One region of the Streptomyces sp. Qhu-G9 genome, then DNA from elsewhere that is predicted to be linked to it. Evidence: riboswitches for the same ligand, from Rfam matches in the RefSeq annotation. Region 1 holds a riboswitch; each other region holds the start of a gene.
The links. Region 1 has a riboswitch for cobalamin ahead of O1Q96_RS29210 (energy-coupling factor ABC transporter permease). Riboswitches for the same ligand answer to the same signal wherever they lie in the genome.
Positions count from the first base shown of each region.

Region 1 (4,949 bases):
GCGGTGGAGGGCCGTCATCCGCTGCGCCGGGGCACGACGCTGGCGACCCTCGCGGCCGTTCTCTACGAGGACGTGCCGCCGCCGGAGAAGGCCGGACCCCTGGCGGATGTGCTGATGCGCGTACTGGTGAGGGACCCGGCGGCGCGCCCGGACGCCGGGACGCTCGACCGGATGCTGGCGGCCGTCGCGGACAGCCGCACGGATCCCACGTCCTACCGGCTCACCCCTCCACCGGCCGCCGGCACCGCCCCGGCCGCCCCGCTCCACCGCCTCGACGGGTCCGCCGCGCACCAGGACCGGCCGACACCGCAGGACGCCGTGCCCCGGCCGTACGTTCCGTCGGGCCCGGCCGTGCCGAACCCGACAGGGCCCGGTGCGCCGACACCCGTCGGCCCGGCGGGGCGTGGTCGCCGTGCCACGGTCGCCCTGTCCGCCGCGGGCACGGTCCTGGTGGGCGTACTGGCGTGGACACTGCTGCCCGGCTGGGGGAACGGCGGCTCGTCCTCCGCAGGGGACGACTCCTCGAACGGCGCGAAGGGGAAGCCGTCGGCCGGTTCTTCCTCGATCGACCCGAGCCGGACGTCCCGGCAGACGAGACAACCGGAGCAGCCGAAGCAATCGGAAGCGAAGGAACAGACGGAACGGACGAAGACCACCGGCCTGCTGACCCCCGACGGGATTCGCTCCGCGATCCGGGCCATCGAGAAGGACACCGGCCGCGACCGGTTCGGGGCCTTCTCGGTCTACCCCGACCACGTCTCCGCCGAGGTGATGGTCAAGGGCAGCCGGACCAGTTTCGACCTCTACAGCTACCGCGTCGACCGCGGTGTGGAGAAGGGCATCATCAAGAACCAACTGTCCGGCGGGGCCCAGCCGATGAGTCTGGACGACTTCGACTGGGACAAGGTTCCCGCGCTGTTCGCCGAGGCGGACAAGAAGCTGAACGTCGGCAAGGCCACGAGCCGCTATCTGCTGGTCAAACCGCCCAGCACGGTGTTCGGTACGGCGGCTTACATGTCCGCCTACCTCAGTGACGAGTACAACAAGGGTGGCTACGTGCAGGCGGACCCGCACGGCAAGGTGACCAAGGTGGTGTCTTCCGACGGATAGCGAACGGCGTGCGGGCCGACGGCACATGAGCCGTCAGCCGTCAGCCGTCAGCCGTCAGCCGGTACCGGGGGAGTGGAGTGTCGGGAGGTCATGGCGGCCAGTTCCTCCGCGGTCCGCGGGCCGGGTGACAGGTCGGTCAACAGGCCTTGCGTCCGCAGGAGTTGAGCGACCGCGACACCCCAGGGCAGACGCAGACCCGCCTGCTCCAGGAGATCCGCGCGGGCCAGCGTCCCGGCTGCCGGGCCGGTGAACACTCCGGCCGGGGTGAGGAGGGCGGCGTCGTCGGCCCAGCGCAGGGCGAGGTCCACGTCGTGCGTCGCCATCACCACGGTGGTACCGCTCTCGCGCAGCCCGTCCAGGGCCGCGAGCAACCGTTCCTGGCCGTCCGGGTCGAGCCCGGCGGTCGGTTCGTCGAGGATCAGGACGCGCGGCCGCATCGCCACGGCGCCCGCGATCGCGGTCCGTTTGCGCTGGCCGTAGGAGAGCAGATGGGTGGGCCGGTCGGCCAGGGCGCTGATGTCCAGCGCGGCGAGCGCCTCGTCCACCCGGGCCCGTACCTCGGGGGCGGTCAGACCGAGGTTCAGCGGCCCGAACGACACGTCCTGGGCGACGGACGCGGCGAACAGTTGGTCGTCGGGATCCTGGACCACGAGTTGGACGGTCGTGCGCAGCCTGGTCAGGCCCTTGCGGTCGTACCGGACCGGCTGGTCCGCGACAGCCAACTGGCCTGTGTCCGGCCGCAGTCCGCCGCTCAGCAGTCGCATCAGGGTGGTCTTGCCGCTGCCGTTGCGGCCGAGGAGGGCGAGCGCGCGTCCCTCGCGCACCTCGAAGTCGAGGTCGCTGAGCACGGGCGGGCCGTCCTCGTAGGCGTAGGACGCGCCCCGCAGGGCGACCAGCACGGGCTCGCTCATCGCAGCGGCCTTTCCAGTACGAAGGTGAGGGCGGCCACGGCCGTGAGCAGCGCGACGCTGGCGAGCGTGAAGCGTGCGGAGACGCGGGCCTCCGGAACGAGGACGCGCAGGGTTCCGTCGTAACCGCGTCCGGCGAGCCCGGCCTGCAGCCGTGTCGCCCGGTCGAAGGCCCGGACGAACGCGGTGGCGCCGAGCCCCGCCAGCGAACGCCACTGGGCGGCCCGTGTGGTGTGCCCGAGCCGTGCGGCCTGCGCGTCCCGGATCCGCCGTACGGAGTCGAGCAGCAGGAAGCTCATCCGGTACGTCACCAGGGCGACGTCGACGACCGGCGCGGGCACCCCGGCCTTCACCAGGCGCGGCAACAGGTCGGACAGGGGGGTCGTGAACGCGAACAGCAGGACGCCGAGTGAGGCCGCGGAGGTACGCAGCAACAGTTCTCCGGCGCGTACGGGCCCGCCGCCGGCCGGTGTCAGGAAGCCGTCGGGCCCGCCGACCTGCAGGAGCAGGGGAAGGGCCCCGGTCACACAGAACCCCAGTGGCACCCGGTAGGCGCGCCACAGCCGGCGGGCGGGCACGCCGGCCGGGCCCAGCAGCACGGCGAGGGCCGTCAGCAGGACCAGCGCGGCGCCGGGCCAGGGCGGGAGGGAGATCGCGAGCACGGTCAGGCCCAGTCCGAGGACGGCCTTGTCCACCGGGTGGCGGCGGCGCCAGCGGCTGCTGTGCGCCGCCGCGTCAATGGGCAGCATGAACGCTCAGATCCGTCCGACCGAGGACTCACCTGTGCTGCCGGGTGTGCTCTCGTGGGCCTTTGCGGTGGTGCTGCCCGGTGAAGTGGTGACCTCCGCGGGGGTGGTGACGTCCGGGGCGGTGACAGGCGTGGAGTCCTGGCCGTCCTGCTGTGCCCGGGCGCGCAGTTCGCCCTGGCGGCGGCCTCGGCGGACACCGAAGTAGTAGGCGAGGACACCGGCACCCAGGGCGGCCTGGAGGGCGAACAGTGCTGATTCGATCTCGCCCGACGGCGGCTCGTACAGAGGGGAGAACCAGGGCTCGTAGTCGGGTTCGATCTCCGTGATCGCGGTTTCCGCCTCTGCGTCGGCGCCCGCGAACGGCTCCTTCTTGTGATCGCCGAGGCCGAGGGCCAGCGGCAGGACGGCGAGTGCGACCACGACGAGGAGCAGCAGCGCGTTGATCTTCGTGTTCCTGCTCATCGGGCCGCCGCCTCGGTCTCGGTCCTGGACTGCTTCTTGGTGAGGAGCACGCCGAGCCGGGTCAGTTCGCCCTTGCTGGACTGCACCAGGAGCCGCATCACGAGCACGGTGAGAAGGCCCTCGCTGACCGCGAGCGGAATCTGGGTGACGGCGAAGATCGAGCCGAACTTGCCGAGTGCGCCCAGGAAGCCGCTGCTCGGGTCGGGGAACGCGAGCGCCAGTTGCACGCTGGTCACGCAGTAGGTGGACAGGTCGGCGACGAACGCGCCGAAGAACACCGCGACCATCAGCGGTACGTCGAAGCGCCGCAGCAGCCGGTAGATGCCGTAGCCGGCCCATGGCCCGACGATCGCCATGGAGAAGACGTTCGCGCCGAGTGTCGTCAGGCCGCCGTGGGCGAGCAGCAGGGCCTGGAAGAGCAGGGTGATGGTGCCGAGCACGGCCATGATCGGCGGCCGGAAGAGGATGGCACCCAGCCCGGTGCCGGTGGGATGCGAGCAGCTCCCGGTCACCGAGGGCAGTTTGAGTGCGGAGAGGACGAACGTGAAGGCTCCGGAGGCACCGAGGAGCAGGGTGCTCTCGGGGTTCTCCTTGACCTCACGGGTGAGTGACCGGGCTCCGTGAACGACGAAGGGCGCGGACGCGACGCCCCAGGCGATCGCGTGCGCCGGTGGGAGGAAACCCTCGGCAATGTGCATGGCTCAGCAGACCCTCTCCAGCACCTCGTGGATGGTTGACGTGCCTTGGCCGGTCTCCTGGCTGACGGGTACCACCGCCCGTGCTCCGCCTTCCCGGGTCCGAGGACCCAGTGGCTGCCCGTGAGGGCCGGAGCCGGACTTCCCGATCACAGTGGCGAGGGCCGCACCGGCATCACACCGGATTTCCCGTTCACCAAGGCGTGGTGACAGTAGTGCGCGTACAGGGGTGGTGACAAGCGGCCCTCAGGGGCGCGAGGGTGGTGACGGAGCGCACGCCGATTCCCGGGCGGGGCCGGAGCGGCGGCTCGGCCGCTCCACTCATGAGCCGACAGTTCCGGGGTGGCCGGGACTGCCGGTTCCTTCGCGTGTCCCATGATCCGCAGGTGATGCTGGGGGAATGTCGATCCCGTGTCGCTCAATTCGTCGGTGGGACGCATCGGTGAGGTGCGGGAGTCTCATGAACACAGGAGGAACCATGAAGTACATGCTGCTGGTCTGCGGGGACGACACCGCCGACGCCTCCGGCACGGCACCTGTCGAACCATGGGTGGCGGACCTGACGCGGCGTGGCATGCGACTGCACGGCCACCGGCTGCGGGCCCCGGCCGACGCGGTCACCGTACGTGTACGGGGTGGTGAAGTGCTGCGCAGCGACGGGCCGTTCGCTGAGACGAAGGAGTACGTCGCCGGTTTCGACGTTCTCGAGTGCGACAGCCTGGAAGAGGCCGTCGAGGCGGCCGCGAAGCATCCGGTGGCGGCCGTGGGAGCCGTGGAGGTGCGTGCGTTCTGGGAGGAGGAGGACGCCGAGGGGGAGATCCGCCGCCTCGACGCGGAGTTGACCGCGGCCGGGCGCGAGCGGGACTTCGACCGTGCGATGGCCTGCTACGCGCCGGACGTCGAGGTGTTCCATCCCGTCAGCGGCTTGGAGCAGCACGGCGTCGAGGCCCTTCGCAAGGCCGAGGAGGTGTGGTTCTCGGTGCTGCGGGGGCCGGTGGAGCGCGAGGTGCTCGACTTCCGTGTCC
Region 1 covers NZ_CP114283.1:6,074,286-6,079,234, reverse strand. The annotation lists gene O1Q96_RS29230 (serine/threonine-protein kinase) at 1-1,110, shown strand, start outside; gene O1Q96_RS29225 (energy-coupling factor ABC transporter ATP-binding protein) at 1,158-2,021, opposite strand; gene cbiQ (cobalt ECF transporter T component CbiQ) at 2,018-2,767, opposite strand; gene O1Q96_RS29215 (energy-coupling factor ABC transporter substrate-binding protein) at 2,774-3,229, opposite strand; gene O1Q96_RS29210 (energy-coupling factor ABC transporter permease) at 3,226-3,927, opposite strand; cobalamin riboswitch at 3,958-4,140, opposite strand; gene O1Q96_RS29205 (nuclear transport factor 2 family protein) at 4,385-4,949, shown strand, end outside.

Region 2 (4,949 bases), 3.7 Mb from region 1:
GGAGGAGTCCGAGCCCGTCCACCCGGCCGGCGCGCGACTCGACCTCGTCCTCGATGTGTTCGCCGAGGATCTGGAAGCCACCGCAGACACCGAGGACGGGTCGGCCCTGCGCGGCCCGTGTGGAGATGGCGTCCGCGAGACCGCGCTCCCGCAGCCACTCCAGGGCTTTGACCGTGCCCCGGGTGCCGGGTACGACGACCAGGTCGGCGTCCACCAGTTCCTCGGCCCGGTCCACGAACCGCACGACGACGCCCGGTTCGGCGGCGAGGGCGTCCAGGTCCGTGAAGTTGGACATCAGGGGGATCGCGCAGACGGCCACCCGGAGAATGTCCTCGCCGACCGGGGAGGAGACCTCGGACTCCCGGACCGAGCCCCGCAGGGAGACCCTCAGTCCGTCCTCCTCGTCGATACCGAGCCCGTGCCGGAAGGGCAGGACGCCGTACGCGCGCCGCCCGGTGAGCCCGTGCAGCATGTCGAGGCCGGGTTCGAGCAGCGAGACGTCCCCGCGGAACTTGTTGACGAGGAACCCGGCGACGAGCTCCTGGTCCTCGCGCGACAGCAGGGCCACCGTGCCGAAGAAGGAGGCGAAGACCCCTCCGCGGTCGATGTCGCCGACGACGAGCACGGGCAGCCGCGCGTTGCGTGCGATCCCCATGTTCACGATGTCCGTCCGCCGCAGGTTGATCTCGGCGGGACTGCCCGCCCCCTCACAGATCACCGCGTCATACGTGCCCCGCAACTCGGCCAGACAGTCCAGCACGGTCCCGAGCAACGCCTCCTGGCGCCCGCCGTGGTAGCCGCGCGCAGTCATCTCGCCCACGGGCTTGCCCATGAGGACGACCTGGCTGCTGCGGTCACTGCCCGGCTTGAGCAGCACGGGGTTCATCAGCGCGGTGGGCTCCACGCGGGCGGCCTGCGCCTGCATGGCCTGCGCCCGGCCGATCTCCGCGCCCTCCCGCGTGACGAACGAGTTCAGCGACATGTTCTGCGCCTTGAACGGCGCGACCTTCACGCCCTGCCGCACCAGCCACCGGCAGATCCCGGCGGTCACGACGCTCTTGCCCGCGTCGGACGTGGTGCCGGCGACGAGGAGTCCCCCGCTCATGTCGTACGCCCCTTCGTGAGAAGCCCCTTGGCGAGCAGCCGCCCCGCGACGCTCGCACCCAGCGCGAGCAGGCTCACGCGTCGCGAGAGCCGGACGGCCCGCTCGATGTCCGCGACCCGTACGGCCCGCCCGGGACCGTTGAGCACGGGCCGGTGTTCGACCCGCCCCTCGTACGAGAGTGTTCCGCCGAGCCGCACCCCCAACGCCCCCGCGAACGAGGCCTCGACGGGGCCGGCGTTGGGACTCGGATGCCGGCCGGCGTCCGCCCGCCAGGCGCGGACCGCTCCCCGCGGGTCGCCTCCGGCGACGGTCGCGAGGGCGGCCGTCAGCCGGGCTCCCGGCCATCCCGCCACGTCGTCGAGCCGCGCGGAGGCCCACCCGTAACGGCGGTGGCGGGCCGATCTGTGTCCGACCATGGCGTCCAGCGTGTTGACGGCCCGGAACCCGACCAGACCGGGCACGCCCGCCACGGCGCCCCACACCAGGGCGCCCACCACCGCGTCGGAGGTGTTCTCGGCGACCGACTCGACCACGGCACGGGCGATCCCGTCGGCGTCCAGCGCCTGCGGATCACGCCCGCACAGGTGCGGCAGCCGCTCGCGGGCCACGTCGACGTCCCCGGCGTCGAGCGCCCCGGCGACCGCGCGGGCCTCCCGGCCTAGTGAAGTCCCCCCGACGACGGCCCAGGTGGTGGCGGCGGTCAGTGCGACGGAGGCGGCACGGGAGGTACGTACGGAACGGTCGGCGGCCACGGCGAGGGCCACGGCGCCGCCCGCGCACACGGCGGTGTGCAGCGCACCCCACCCGCGGTGGTCACGCCACAGGACGCGCTCCACGGCGCCCGCGGCCCGGCCGAACGCGGCGACCGGATGCCCCCGGCGTGGATCGCCGAGCAGCAGGTCACCGAGGAGGCCGGCGGCGGCGCCGTACGCGAAGACGCGGTCGGCACGCATCGGTTCAGCCCGCCGTCACGCTAGGCGGAACCCTCGTACTGGGCACACTGGTCCACAACAGGCAGCCGCGCATGGCGATATGTCCTCACTCAGGGTGTCCACGCCCTGGTTCGACGAGACCGACGGCGAGAGTTCCTGGCTCCCGGGGGATGGATTCCCCGGTAACAGTGGCGGGACCGCGCCGGATTCGCACCGGCTTCCTCTTCTGCCGTCGTACATGGCTCCGGCAGTCCACCACGGCCCGAGAACACCCGTCAACTTGCTGTTGACCTGCGAAGGGAGAGTGTGCTGAGCCCCACACGCGGACGCGGGACGGCCCCGCCGACCAGGGGGTCGACGGGGCCGTCTCGTACGGAACGGACGTGCTGCGGGGTCAGGCGACGATCAGATAGATCCCGTACGACACGGCTGCCGTGCAGGCCGCGAAGCAGGCGTACGCGCCGGTGACCGCGAGGGTCGCGGAGTTGCCCTGGGCGGAGGCCGACTCCCGCTTGGAGAGGCCGACGATGCCGAGGGTGAAGAGGCCCACGAGGGCGACGGTGACGATGAGGCTGGTTCCGAACACGGAACCGAGGGCTGCCCAGTCGATCTTCATGCTGTCTCTTCCTTGGGGCTCAGACCACGGCCGACGGCGTGGACGGTGCCGACGGGCTCGCGGGCGTCTCGGCCGGAGCCGGGATGGTGGCTGTGAGGTCCTCGACCGTGCTGCCGAGCGGAGGCGGGGTGACGGCGGCGATGGCCGTGGTGACCACGCCGGAAGGGTCGTCGGTGTCGTTCACGTTGGTGTGGTCGACCACCTGGCGCCGGGAGACCAGCCAGATCGCGCCGCTGGAGGCGACCAGGAAGAGGGCGACGAGGCCCGTGCCCCAGTTCCCGAAGGAGGTCACGTACTCGGCGAGGGCGGCCACCAGGGCCGCGGCCGGCAGGGTCAGGCCCCAGGCGACGAACATCCGGGTGGCGGTGGACCAGCGGACCACCCCGCCCTTGCGGCCGAGGCCCGCGCCCATCACGGCACCGGAGACGGAGTGCGTGGTGGAGAGGGAGAAGCCGATGTGCGAGGAGGCCAGGATGACCGTGGCCGCACTGGTCTGGGCGGCGAAGCCCTGCTGGGGCTGGAGGTCGGTCAGGCCCTTGCCCATCGTGCGGATGATGCGCCAGCCGCCCAGGTAGGTACCGAGCGCGATGGCCACACCCGCGGAGAGGATGACCCAGACCGGCGGGTCGGAATCGGGAGCGAGGGCGCCACCGGCCACCAGGGCCAGGGTGATGATGCCCATGGTCTTCTGCGCGTCGTTGGTGCCGTGGGCGAGGGAGACGAGGCCCGCGGAGGCGATCTGGCCGGCGCGGTAGCCCTTCGCCGACGACTTCTCGCCCGTGTGCTTGCCGAGCCTGTACGTCAGCCGGGTCGCCAGGAGCGCGGCGAGACCCGCCACGATCGGAGCGGCGATGGCGGGGATCAGGACCTTGGTGACGAGCACGTCGCCGTGGACGGCGCCCATTCCGGCCGAGGCGACCGTGGCGCCGATGAGACCGCCCATGAGGGCGTGAGAGGAGCTGGACGGCAGTCCGACGAGCCAGGTCAGCAGATTCCAGAGGATCGCGCCGACGAGCGCAGCGAAGATCACCTCTGGCTGGATACCGGATTCGTCGACGAGGCCCTTGGAGATCGTGTTGGCGACCTCCACGGAGAGGAACGCACCGACGAGGTTCAGCACGGCGGAGATGGCCACCGCCGTCTTGGGCTTGAGAGCGCCGGTCGAGATGGTCGTCGCCATCGCGTTGGCAGTGTCGTGGAAACCGTTCGTGAAATCGAACACGAGAGCGGTGACGATCACGATTCCGAGGAGGAGCGTGATGTGTTCCATTTACCCAGGCTTCTGTTGGACGACAGTGGCATGGGGAACGTAGGCAACCTGGATGAACGGAAGATGAACTGAGTCCGGCGATGGGGTGACCCGATAGAGGTGCCGCCGTTCCGCTTGTGTCGGACCGGCGGCCAAGACCCTCGAACAGAGGCGGAACGGAGGGGTCCGCTACCCCCTTGCGAATCTCTTCAGCTGGGACGGTGACCCGTTGAAGAGATTCTGGTCACCCGGCAGGCTGCCGCTGTTGTCGTACTGCCAGAACGTCCAGAATTCCCAGCCCGCCGGCAGCGGCCCCGCGGACGCGCTGTAGCGGGCCAGCCACAGCGGATGGTCGGCGAAGGCGGGGCTGTCGCCCGTGCACGTCTTCCACCAGTCGCGGTTGGTGTAGATGACCGGCCGGCGGCCGGTCTGCCGCTTCACCTCGTCGCTGAAGGCCTTGATCCAGCCGACCATTCTGCCCTTGCTCAGGCCGTAGCACTTCTTCTCGCCGTACGGGTTGTACTCGATGTCCAGCGCGGGCGGCAGTGTCCAGCCGTCCGCCCGCCAGTCGCCCCCGTTGCGCAGGAAGTAGGCGGCCTGGGCCGTTCCCGACGACCTGTGCGGCAGTGCGAAGTGGTAGGCGCCGCGGACGATGCCCGCCTCGCGGGCGCCGTTGTACTGCCCGTCGAAGTACGGGTTGCGGTACGTGGTGGACTCGGTCGCCTTCACGTAGACGAACGCGGCGCCCTTGCTCTTCGCCGCCGGCCAGTTCACGTTCTTCTGGTGCGAGGACACGTCGTGTCCCCTGGGTCGGTCGGCGGCCGAGGCCGGCACCTCGGCGAGAGCCGTACCGCCGAGTGCCACCGTCGCCACGGAGGCCGCGACGAGGCGGGCGCGGTGACGGGACGGTTGGTGATCACGAGCCATGTTTCCCCCGGAATGGCAGCACACACGAAAAATCTCCCAGAGAGTACTGGAAGATCACGGAAAGTCAGCCGTCCGACGGCCATGGACACTTGACGACCTGTTCGTTCCTGTTCGCGGTAC
Region 2 covers NZ_CP114283.1:2,407,240-2,412,188, forward strand. The annotation lists gene O1Q96_RS12335 (cobyric acid synthase) at 1-1,105, opposite strand, end outside; gene O1Q96_RS12340 (cobalamin biosynthesis protein) at 1,102-2,058, opposite strand; cobalamin riboswitch at 2,169-2,309, opposite strand; gene O1Q96_RS12345 (hypothetical protein) at 2,432-2,653, opposite strand; gene O1Q96_RS12350 (inorganic phosphate transporter) at 2,673-3,923, opposite strand; gene O1Q96_RS12355 (lysozyme) at 4,092-4,829, opposite strand.
Region 2: linked by a shared signal. The riboswitch ahead of O1Q96_RS12340 (cobalamin biosynthesis protein) and the one ahead of O1Q96_RS29210 (energy-coupling factor ABC transporter permease) in region 1 are both predicted to bind cobalamin.

Region 3 (4,949 bases), 2.1 Mb from region 1:
CGAACTCCTCGCCCCACAGGTCGACCAGCTCGGGCACGTCCGAGGGCGAGAACAGCGACCAGACGCGGTCCTCGTTCACCCGGCGCATGAACTCGTCCGGGATCCAGTGCGCGAGGTTCAGGTTGTGCGTGCGCCGGGCGTCCTCACCGGTGTTGTCGCGCAGCTCCAGGAACTCCTCGATGTCGGAGTGCCAGGTCTCCAGGTAGACCGCGGCCGCGCCCTTGCGCCGGCCACCCTGGTTCACGGCGGCCACCGAGGCGTCGAGCGTCTTCAGGAACGGGACGATGCCGTTCGAGTGCCCGTTCGTGCCGCGGATCAGTGAACCGCGGGAGCGGACCCGGGAGTACGAGAGGCCGATGCCGCCCGCGTGCTTCGAGAGGCGGGCCACCTGGTGGTAGCGGTCGTAGATGGAGTCCAGCTCGTCCAGCGGGGAGTCGAGGAGGTAGCAGGACGACATCTGCGGGTGCCGCGTACCGGAGTTGAAGAGGGTGGGGGAGGAGGGCAGGTAGTCGAGGCGGCTCATGAGGGCGTACAGCGCCGCGACCTCGTCCACCGAGCGGCTCGTGGCGTCCTCGGCGAGACCGCTCGCCACCCGCAGCATGAAGTGCTGGGGCGTCTCGATGACGGACCGGGTGATCGGGTGCCGTAGCAGGTACCGGCTGTGGAGGGTGCGCAGGCCGAAGTAGCCGAAGCGGTCGTCGGCGCCCTCGGCGGAAGAGGCGTCGATCAGCGCGTCGAGACGGGCCGCGTGGACGCGGACGAACTCGGCCGTGCGGTCGGCGATCAGGCCCTCGCGGTGGCCGACGGCGACCGACTCGGAGAAGGAGCGCACGCCCTGCGAGGCGGCCTCCGCGGTGATGCCGACCGTCAGCAGGCGTGCGGCCAGCTTCGAGTACACCGGGTCCTCGGAGATGAGACCCGCGGCCGCCTCCGTGGCGAGCTCGCGCAGCTCCGGCTCGTCCGCGACGGCGGACCGGCCGCGCAGGGCCGCCGCGGCGACCCTGCCGGGGTCGGCGCCGGGGAGGTCGGCGGTGAAGGCGGTCAGGGTCCGCAGCAACGCGGTTCCCGGTCCGTCGGCCGCGGCCCTGTCCTGCTGGTCCTGTGTCGCTTCCGCTGAAACCGGATCGGCTGGCGCGATGGTCACGTGGGGCTCTCCCTCGCTCGGCACGGGGCCTGCGGGGAGAGGGGTTCGGGGCACACGGGGGTATCGGCTCCGCGCAGCGGTACCCCGCGTCCACCGGCCCACTCCGCGAGGCCCGGACGTCATGCACCCGGGCCGGACGGCCTGGGCGCGCTGTCGGCAGGTCCTCGGACTGACTCCTGTACGACGGCATGCGGGCATACGCGTACAAGTACACCGTTGCGGGACAGTTCCGGATTCACACCGGATTCCCCTGCGGCGACAGCGAGCATGAGCATACATCTTGTGCCGGGCTCCGGAAGCACCCCCACATGTTGTGTCGTGGCGGCTCCGGAGGGTGCAGCGGAGTGTGTCAGAGCGTCAACTCGTAGCTGAGGAGCATGATGTCGTCCAGCTGCGGGACGGGGTTCCAGTCGCGGCCGGGGGCGCGGGTGAAGCCGAGGCGCTCGTAGATGCGGTGGGCGCTGTGCATGGTGCGCTGGGTGGACAGCACGATGCCCCAACAGCCCTCCGTGGTCCGGGCGCGGTCGATGCACGCGCGGACGAGGGAGGTGCCCACGCCCCGTCCTCGGGCCTCTTTCGAGACCGCCAGCATCCGTATCTCGGCCTCGCCCTCGCGCGAGATCTCGGCCATGAGTCCGCCGGACGGCACGAAGGTCACCCCGCCGAGGACCCTGCCCCCGGAGGACTTGGAGGACTTGGAGGTCCCGGCGCTCTCCACGGCCACCAGCACGTCGGCCGCGGCGGCGCGCTTCGCGACGTTCCGCAGCTCGCCGAGATACTCGTCGCTCTCCCCGAAGTCGAGCAGCCCGTCCCCGAGATAGGCCTGCGCGGTGATCTCTCCCAGCGCCGTGTACTCCCCGGGCTCCGCCCGCCTGATCGCGATGTCCATGCCCCGCAGTGTGCCCGAGGAGGGCGACGGCGGCTCCCGGATTTTCCGCTCCTCCGGCTTCCGGGGAGCGGGGGAGCGGGGGGCGGGCCCTGGGCCCGGAGGAGAAGACGGGCAGGGGCGGCCGGGGGCGAGAACGCCCCCGGCCGCCCCTCGGGCCAGGCCGACAGGGCCTAGTGCCCCGCCCCGGCCGTGGCCGGCGGCAGCTCCACCTGGACGCCCTTGTCGCCGGCGTCCGCCGTGTAGTCCTCCGGCGACGTCTCGTCGATGCCGTCGGGGGCCTTGAAGGCCCTCAGCGCGAAGGTCAGGACGACCGTCACGACCACGTTCAGGACGAACGCCGTCAGGCCGATGTACCCGATCTCGCCGATCCCGGGGATCTCCTTGGCCGAACCACCGAAGTGCTTCTGGGTCGGCGAGGCCACCCCGTACGCCGCGACCGTGCCGTACAGCATGCCGACCGCCCAGCCCGCGAGCAGCGCCCACCGGTGGAACCACCGGGTGAACAGACCGCCGACCAGCGCCGGGAAGGTCTGCAGGATCCAGATCCCGCCCAGCAGCTGGAAGTTGATCGCCACGGTCTTGTCCATGGTGAGGACGAAGGCCAGCGCGCCCACCTTCACCAGCAGCGAGACCAGCTTGGAGACCTTGGTCTCCTGGGCGGGTGTCGCGTCGGGCTTGATGAAGTCCTTGTAGATGTTGCGGGTGAAGAGGTTCGCCGCCGCGATGGACATGATCGCCGCCGGTACGAGCGCGCCGATACCGATCGCCGCGAACGCCACGCCCGCGAACCAGGCCGGGAACATCGTCTCGAAGAGCTGCGGGATCGCCAACTGCCCGTTCTGCACCTTGATCCCGGCCGCGATCGCCATGAACCCGAGCAGCGCGAGCAGCCCCAGCATCAGCGAGTACAGCGGCAGGATCGTGGTGTTGCGCCGGATCACCTCACGGCTGCGGCTGGACAGCGTCGCCGTGATCGAGTGCGGGTACATGAACAGCGCCAGCGCCGAGCCCAGGGCCAGCGTCGCGTACGTCCACTGGCCGGCCTCGCTCGGGGTCAGGGCGCCACGGGGCGCGCCCGTCGCCGGGTTGGTCTGGCTGTAGGCCTCGCCCGCCTTGGCGAAGATCTCGTCGAAGCCGCCCAGCTTGATCGGGATGTAGATGATCGCGACCGCGATGACTATGTAGATCAGCGTGTCCTTGACGAACGCGATCAGGGCCGGTGCGCGCAGGCCGGACGAGTACGTGTACGCGGCCAGCACGCCGAAGGCGATGAGCAGCGGCAGGTCCTTGATGAACCAGTTGGTGTCCTCCCCGCCGCCGACGCCCATCACGTCCAGGACGGCCTGGATGCCGACCAGTTGGAGCGCGATGTACGGCATCGTCGCGAGGATGCCGGTCACCGCCACCGCGAGCGACAGCCCCTTCGAGCCGAAGCGCCCGCGTACGAAGTCCGACGTCGTCACGTACCCGTGCTTGTGCGAGACCGACCACAGGCGGGGCAGGAACGTGAAGATGAGCGGGTACACCAGGATCGTGTAGGGGACGGCGAAGAAGCCGGCCGCGCCCGCCGCGTAGATCGCCGCCGGGACCGCCACGAAGGTGTATGCCGTGTAGAGGTCGCCGCCGAGCAGGAACCACGTGACCCAGGTGCCGAACGACCGTCCGCCCAGGCCCCATTCGTCGAGGCTGTCGGTCTCGGCCCGGCGCCAGCGCGACGCGAGGAAGCCCATGACCGTGACGGCCAGGAAGAAGAAGATGAAGACGGCGAGTGCCACGCCGTTCACGCCGTCGTTCATGCGGACGCGCCCTCCTTCCGGGACTTGCGGGCGCGCTGGTCACGGTTCCACAGCGCGTACGCGACCATGGTGAGCGCGGTCGAGACGAACACCCACAGCATCTGGTACCAGTAGAAGAACGGGATGCCGATGAAGGCCGGGTCGACCTTCGCGTACGACCCCACCCAGAGCATCGCCACGAACGGCGCGATCAGACAGAGGGCGATCACCACACGGACCGGTGTCACCACCGGCGGTTTCTCTTCGGGCGCTCTCGGCGCGTCCGGTGTGTCCGGCATATGACGGCTCCGTCCCCTCACTGATCACCTGTGCGACGCGCAGGAAATCTAAGGGACGGCTTTGCTTTATGGAACCCCCCGTCCGCACACCGGAGATCGCGTACCCTTCCGCCGCCGGATCGGATGCCGGACCACGGCGGATGCCCTGCCGCGGATCCGCCTCCCGGCGGTCCGCGCACAGCCGCCCGCACACTCCCTGCGGACCTACTCCGTGGGCCGCTTGAGCCGTGCGACGAACTTGTAGCGGTCCCCCCGGTACACCGACCGCACCCACTCCACCGGCTGCTCGTCCTTGTCCAGCGAGTGCCGGGACAGCATCAGCATCGGCAGGCCCACGTCGGTCCCGAGCAGCCCGGCCTCCCGGGGTGTGGCCAGGGACGTCTCGATCGTCTCCTCGGCCTCGGCGAGATGCACGTCGTACACCTCGGCCAGCGCCGTGTAGAGGGACGTGTACTTGACGAGCGACCTCCGCAGCGCGGGAAAGCGCTTCGCGGACAGATGCGTCGTCTCGATGGCCATCGGCTCACCGCTCGCGAGCCGGAGCCGCTCGATACGCAGGACGCGCCCGCCGGCCGTGATGTCGAGAAGCTCGGCGAGGGTGTCGTCGGCGGTGATGTAGCCGATGTCCAGGAGCTGCGAGGTGGGCTCCAGGCCCTGCGCCCTCATGTCCTCGGTGTACGAGGTGAGCTGGAGGGCCTGCGAGACCTTCGGCTTGGCGACGAAGGTGCCCTTGCCCTGGATGCGTTCGAGGCGGCCCTCGACGACCAGTTCCTGGAGGGCCTGGCGCACGGTCGTGCGTGAGGTGTCGAACTCGGCGGCGAGCGTGCGCTCGGGCGGTACCG
Region 3 covers NZ_CP114283.1:8,179,194-8,184,142, reverse strand. The annotation lists gene O1Q96_RS38100 (ribonucleoside-diphosphate reductase subunit alpha) at 1-1,144, opposite strand, end outside; cobalamin riboswitch at 1,283-1,419, opposite strand; gene O1Q96_RS38095 (GNAT family N-acetyltransferase) at 1,494-2,033, opposite strand; gene mctP (monocarboxylate uptake permease MctP) at 2,204-3,829, opposite strand; gene O1Q96_RS38085 (DUF3311 domain-containing protein) at 3,826-4,107, opposite strand; gene O1Q96_RS38080 (GntR family transcriptional regulator) at 4,312-4,949, opposite strand, start outside.
Region 3: linked by a shared signal. The riboswitch ahead of O1Q96_RS38100 (ribonucleoside-diphosphate reductase subunit alpha) and the one ahead of O1Q96_RS29210 (energy-coupling factor ABC transporter permease) in region 1 are both predicted to bind cobalamin.

Region 4 (4,949 bases), 2.9 Mb from region 1:
CTGCCCCGGCGACCTCGACGCGCAGACCGCCCGCCGCCTCACCGGCCACCGGTTCCCCGGCCACCGACTCGCCGTTCTCCCGCTCGCCGTTCTCCCGCTCGCCGCCTTCCGGATCGTTGCCCTCCGGCCGGTCGGGCGGGCCGAGTACGCGCAGCACCTGGGCCTCGCCCAGACCGGAGCCACTGTCCCGTTCGTCCTCGAACGGACGGATGCCGAGCTCCGCGGCCCGGGCCCGGAGCTCCGCGCGCTCTTCCGTGCCGGTCAGGACGGTCCAGACGGGTGTTCCGCTGAGCTCCAGGGCCCGTACGAGCACGTCGGCGATCAGGAGCACCCGCAGGCCGGTGGTGTCGGGGCGTGGCACATGGGCCTCGACGCGGGTCAGGCCCCGGCGGGCGGGGGCGGCGGTGACGGAGTCGCCGGTTCGGGCGTCGGTGATACGCAGCACGGGCTGAGCGTAGGCGCGTGAGGGGCCGCGCGCAGGGATGCCGACGTCGTGGCGGACACGCGTTCCCGCGTCATCGGGGCGCGGGCCGGCCCACGGTGCCCAAAAAACGCACGTGCGCCCGGCCGTCGGGGCCCTCGCGCGTGACCGCGGCCCGGACGCCGTACACCTCGGCGATGAGCTGCTCGGTGAGGACGTCGCCCGGGGTGCCGCCGGCCACCACGCGTCCCTCGCGCAGGACGAGGAGCTGGTCGCAGTACATCGCCGCGAGGTTGAGGTCGTGCAGGGCGACGACGCTGGTGACCGGGAGCGAGGTGACGAGGGTCAGGAGGTCGAGCTGGTGCTGGATGTCCAGGTGGTTGGTCGGTTCGTCGAGGAGCAGCTCGCGGGGCTCCTGGGCGAGCGCGCGGGCGATCTGCACGCGCTGGCGCTCGCCGCCGGAGAGGGTGTGCCAGGAGCGGTGGGCGAGGCCGGTGAGTCCGGTGCGGTCCAGGGCGTCCCGCACGGCTTCCTCGTCCGCCGGGGACGCGGGCGTCCAGGCACGGCGGTGCGGGGTGCGGCCGAGCCGTACGACGTCCAGCACACTCAACTCGACCTGGGTGTCGACCTGTTGCTCGACCACGGCGACCCGGCGCGCGATGTCCCTGCGGCTCAGGTCCGCGAGGGGGCTGCCGTCGAGCGTGACCACTCCCGACGCCGGGGCCAGGACGCCGGCGAGGAGGCGCAGGAGGGTGGATTTGCCTGAGCCGTTCGGCCCGAGGAGGCCGACGGTGGCACCCCTGGCGGGGGTGATGCTGACGCCGTCGAGAATGAGCCGGTTGTCGGCGGTGCGGCTCACGCGGTGGGCGTGCAGCCCTTCGTCCGGCGCGGCCTCCGTGGGTCCGGTGCTCCTGGTGGCCCCGGCGGTCCTGGCACTGTCCGTCGTCATCCCGTCCTCCGCGTCCGGTACAGCACCAGTACGAAGACCGGCACGCCGATCAGCGAGGTCACCACGCCCACCGGTACCTCCTGGGGGTCGAGGACGGTACGGGCCAGGGTGTCGACCCACACGAGGAAGACCGCTCCGGCCAGTGCGGTGACCGGCAGCAGCCTGGCGTGCCCGGAGCCCACCAACGCCCGTGCGGCGTGCGGCAGCACGAGCCCGACGAAGCCGATCGCGCCCGCCGAGCTGACCAGGGCGGCCGTCAGAAGCGCCGTGGCGCACAGCAGCACCAGACGGGTGCGGGCCACGGACACGCCGAGCGTCGCGGCGGCGTCCTGGCCGAAGGCGAACGCGTCGAGCGTGCGCGCGTGCCCGAGGCACACCAGCAGGGTGACCCCGAGCACCGCGCCGCAGACCCAGACGTCGGTCCAGCCGACTCCGCTCAGCGAGCCGAGCAGCCAGAACAGCACCCCGCGGGTGGTCTCGGCGTCGGCGGACGTCATCACGACGAACGAGGTGAGCGCGGAGAAGAGCTGCATCGCCGCGACACCGCTCAGCACCACGCGGTCCGTCGCACCGCCCAGGGTGTGGCTCAGCAGCAGGACGAGCCCGAACGAGAGCAGCGCGCCCAGGAACGCGCCCGCGGAGACGGAGACCAGGCCTCCGCCGACTCCGAGCACGACCACGACGACGGCGCCGGTCGAGGCGCCCGAGGACACCCCGAGGACGAACGGGTCGGCGAGCGGGTTGCGCAGCAGGGACTGCATCACCGCGCCGCACACGGCGAGTCCCGCTCCGCACACGGCCGCCAGGAGCGTGCGCGGCAGACGCAGCTCCCAGACGATGCCGTCGCGGACGGGGCTCAGTTCCGTGGCTCCGAACCCCAGATGGGCCGCAACGGCGGACCACACGTCGCCGACGCGGATGTCCGCCGGGCCGATGGTGATCGCCACGGCGACGGACACACAGAGCAGCGCGGCACCGGCCGCGACGAGCAGTAGCAGGCGCGGCCGCGTCACCCGGCGAGCCCGAACTCCCGCAGGGCGGAGGCGACCTGCTCGATGCCCCCGACCGTGCGGATGGTCGGGTTCAGGGCCTGCCCGCTGAGCAGGACGTACCGCTTCTTCCTGACGGCGGTCATGTTCTTGGTGACCGGGTCGGACTCCAGGAACTCGATCTTCTTCTTCGCGGACTCGGCGGTCTGCGACCTGCGCGTGAGGTCACCGATGACCAGGACGTCGGGGTCGCGGTCGGCGACCGTCTCCCAGTTGATCTGGGGCCACTCGTCGTGGGTGTCGTCGAAGACGTTCTTCGCGCCGACGGCCCGGGTGATGATGCCGGGCGCGCCGCAACAGCCCGCCATGTAGGGCGAGTCGGAGTTGGCGAACCAGTAGAGGAGGGTGACGTCGGACGCGTCGACCCCTGCGATGGCCTTCTTCACCCGCTGCCTGAGGTCGGCGACGAGCCGCTCGCCCCGCGCCTCCACGCCGAACACCTCGGCCAGGTCGCGCACTTCGCCGTAGACGGTGCCGATGTCGAGGGCCCGCTCACGGGCGCCGTCGCCGCCGGACGCGTTGTCCTTGCCCTCGCAGTCCGAGGGCGAGACGTAGGTGGGGACACCGAGCCTGTCGAACTGCTGCCGGGTGGCCACGCCTCCCTTGCCGAGCGTGGACACGAACGAGGCGGCGACGAAGTCGGGGTCGGCGTCCAGGACACGTTCGAAGGAGGGGTTGTTGTCGGCGATCCGCTCCACCTTCGCGTTGGCCTTCTCCAGGCCCTTCAGCACCGGATCGGTCCAGGTGGCGGTGCCGGCCATGCGGTCGGCGAGGCCGAGGGACAGCAGGATCTCGGTGGTGCCCTGGTTGAGGGAGACGGCCCGCCGTGGCGGTGAGCCGACGCGGACGGACGCACCGCAGTTGTCGAGGGTGACGGTGTCCCCGGAGTCCGCGCCGGACGGCGTTCCTTGCGAACCGCAACCGGTCAGCAGGAGGGCCCCGGACAGGACGAGGGCGGCAGGACGGGCAAGACGTGCGAAGGGCACGGAAGTTCCTCGGGCGTCGAGGGCTCGAACGCGGAGCCCGGTCGTACGGTGCTCCCCCGCCGTCAAGGGACCGCGGAGGCCGCCAGCAGGTCTTCGGACTCGGGTTCACCCGGACGAGGCGCCTTCCCGGACCGTCATACCGGTCCAGTGGCCGATGCCCCGCCCGTCACCCTCACCGCTGCGCGTCAGCTCCGGATTTCCACCGGATTCCCTGACCCACGTACATGGGTTCGACTGGCCTCGGCAAGCTATCACGGCGGCTTTCGCGGCCTCGCGGCGGTGCGAGAGGCCCGGATCCGGGGACGTTCTACGCCAGGCGCTCTGCCCACTCCCCCGCGGCCGGGCGGGCGTCGCCGCCCGGGCGGCGACGCCCGGCACCGGGAATCACCGCCCCGCGCCCGCTGTTGTCCGGCGCAGCAGCCCTCACCCGCACTCCCAGGAGGCCCACCGTGTACGGCGACCCGGCAACCGTCCGCAAGATCCTCACCGAGCTCGGCGACACCTGGGCGGTCGTCGGCCTGTCCTCGAACGAACGGCGTGCCGCGTACGGCGTCGCCGAAGTGCTCCAGCGCTACGGCAAGCGCGTCGTCCCGGTCCACCCGAAGGCCGAGACGGTCCACGGGGAGAAGGGGTACGCCTCGCTGGAGGAGATCCCCTTCGACGTCGACGTCGTCGATGTGTTCGTCAACAGCGACCTCGCCGTCGCCGTCGCCGACGAGGCCGTCACCATCGGCGCCAAGGCCGTCTGGTACCAGCTCGGCGTGATCGACGAGGCCGCGTACGAGCGCACCCGCGCGGCCGGCCTCGACATGGTCATGGACCGCTGCCCGGCGATCGAGATCCCCCGCCTGGGCTGACCTGCCGGACGGCGGCCGCGCCTTCGCTCACCAGCCGCGCCGGGCGGGCGCCCCTGACTCGTACGTGCGCCGATCCGTGGCGGACGGGGCCTCGAACAGGGCCCCGGGGCGGGCGGGCCGCTCCGTACTCTGGGCCACGGTGCGACCGCGGGTCGTGGCCCGGTTCCGGTCGCTGTCCCCGAGGACGAGCATCGGGTCGAACATCACGACCACTCCCGCGAGCAGCAGGAAGAGGACCGGGCCGATGAGCATGGGCAGCAGGAGCGAGTACGCGGAACCGCCGTCCCCCGGCGTGCCGGTCGCCCCGTGCAGATGCACGCTGACGGCCGCCATGCCCGTGTAGTGCATGCCGGACACGGCCACACCCATGACGAGGCTCGCACCCAGGCTGGTCAGGAAGCCGCGGATCGCGACCGCGGCCCAGAGCGCGGCCGTGGCGGCGACGATGGCGATCACGACGGAGAGCGCCACGGTACCGACGTCGTACTGCAGGCGGCCGTTGAGGCGGATGGCCGCCATGCCTATGTAGTGCATGGCAGCGACTCCGAGGCCGGTGAAGGCGCCCGCGATGATCAGGGTCGTCGTGTTCCCGCCCCGGTATCCGACGGCGAACACGCCCAGAGCCACCACGGCGATCGCCACCGCGAGGCTGAGAATCGTCAGCCCCACGTCATACCTGATGCGGCT
Region 4 covers NZ_CP114283.1:3,128,368-3,133,316, reverse strand. The annotation lists gene O1Q96_RS15610 (hypothetical protein) at 1-445, opposite strand, end outside; gene O1Q96_RS15605 (ABC transporter ATP-binding protein) at 516-1,370, opposite strand; gene O1Q96_RS15600 (FecCD family ABC transporter permease) at 1,367-2,383, opposite strand; gene O1Q96_RS15595 (ABC transporter substrate-binding protein) at 2,380-3,405, opposite strand; cobalamin riboswitch at 3,470-3,659, opposite strand; gene O1Q96_RS15590 (CoA-binding protein) at 3,855-4,262, shown strand; gene O1Q96_RS15585 (MHYT domain-containing protein) at 4,290-4,949, opposite strand, start outside.
Region 4: linked by a shared signal. The riboswitch ahead of O1Q96_RS15595 (ABC transporter substrate-binding protein) and the one ahead of O1Q96_RS29210 (energy-coupling factor ABC transporter permease) in region 1 are both predicted to bind cobalamin.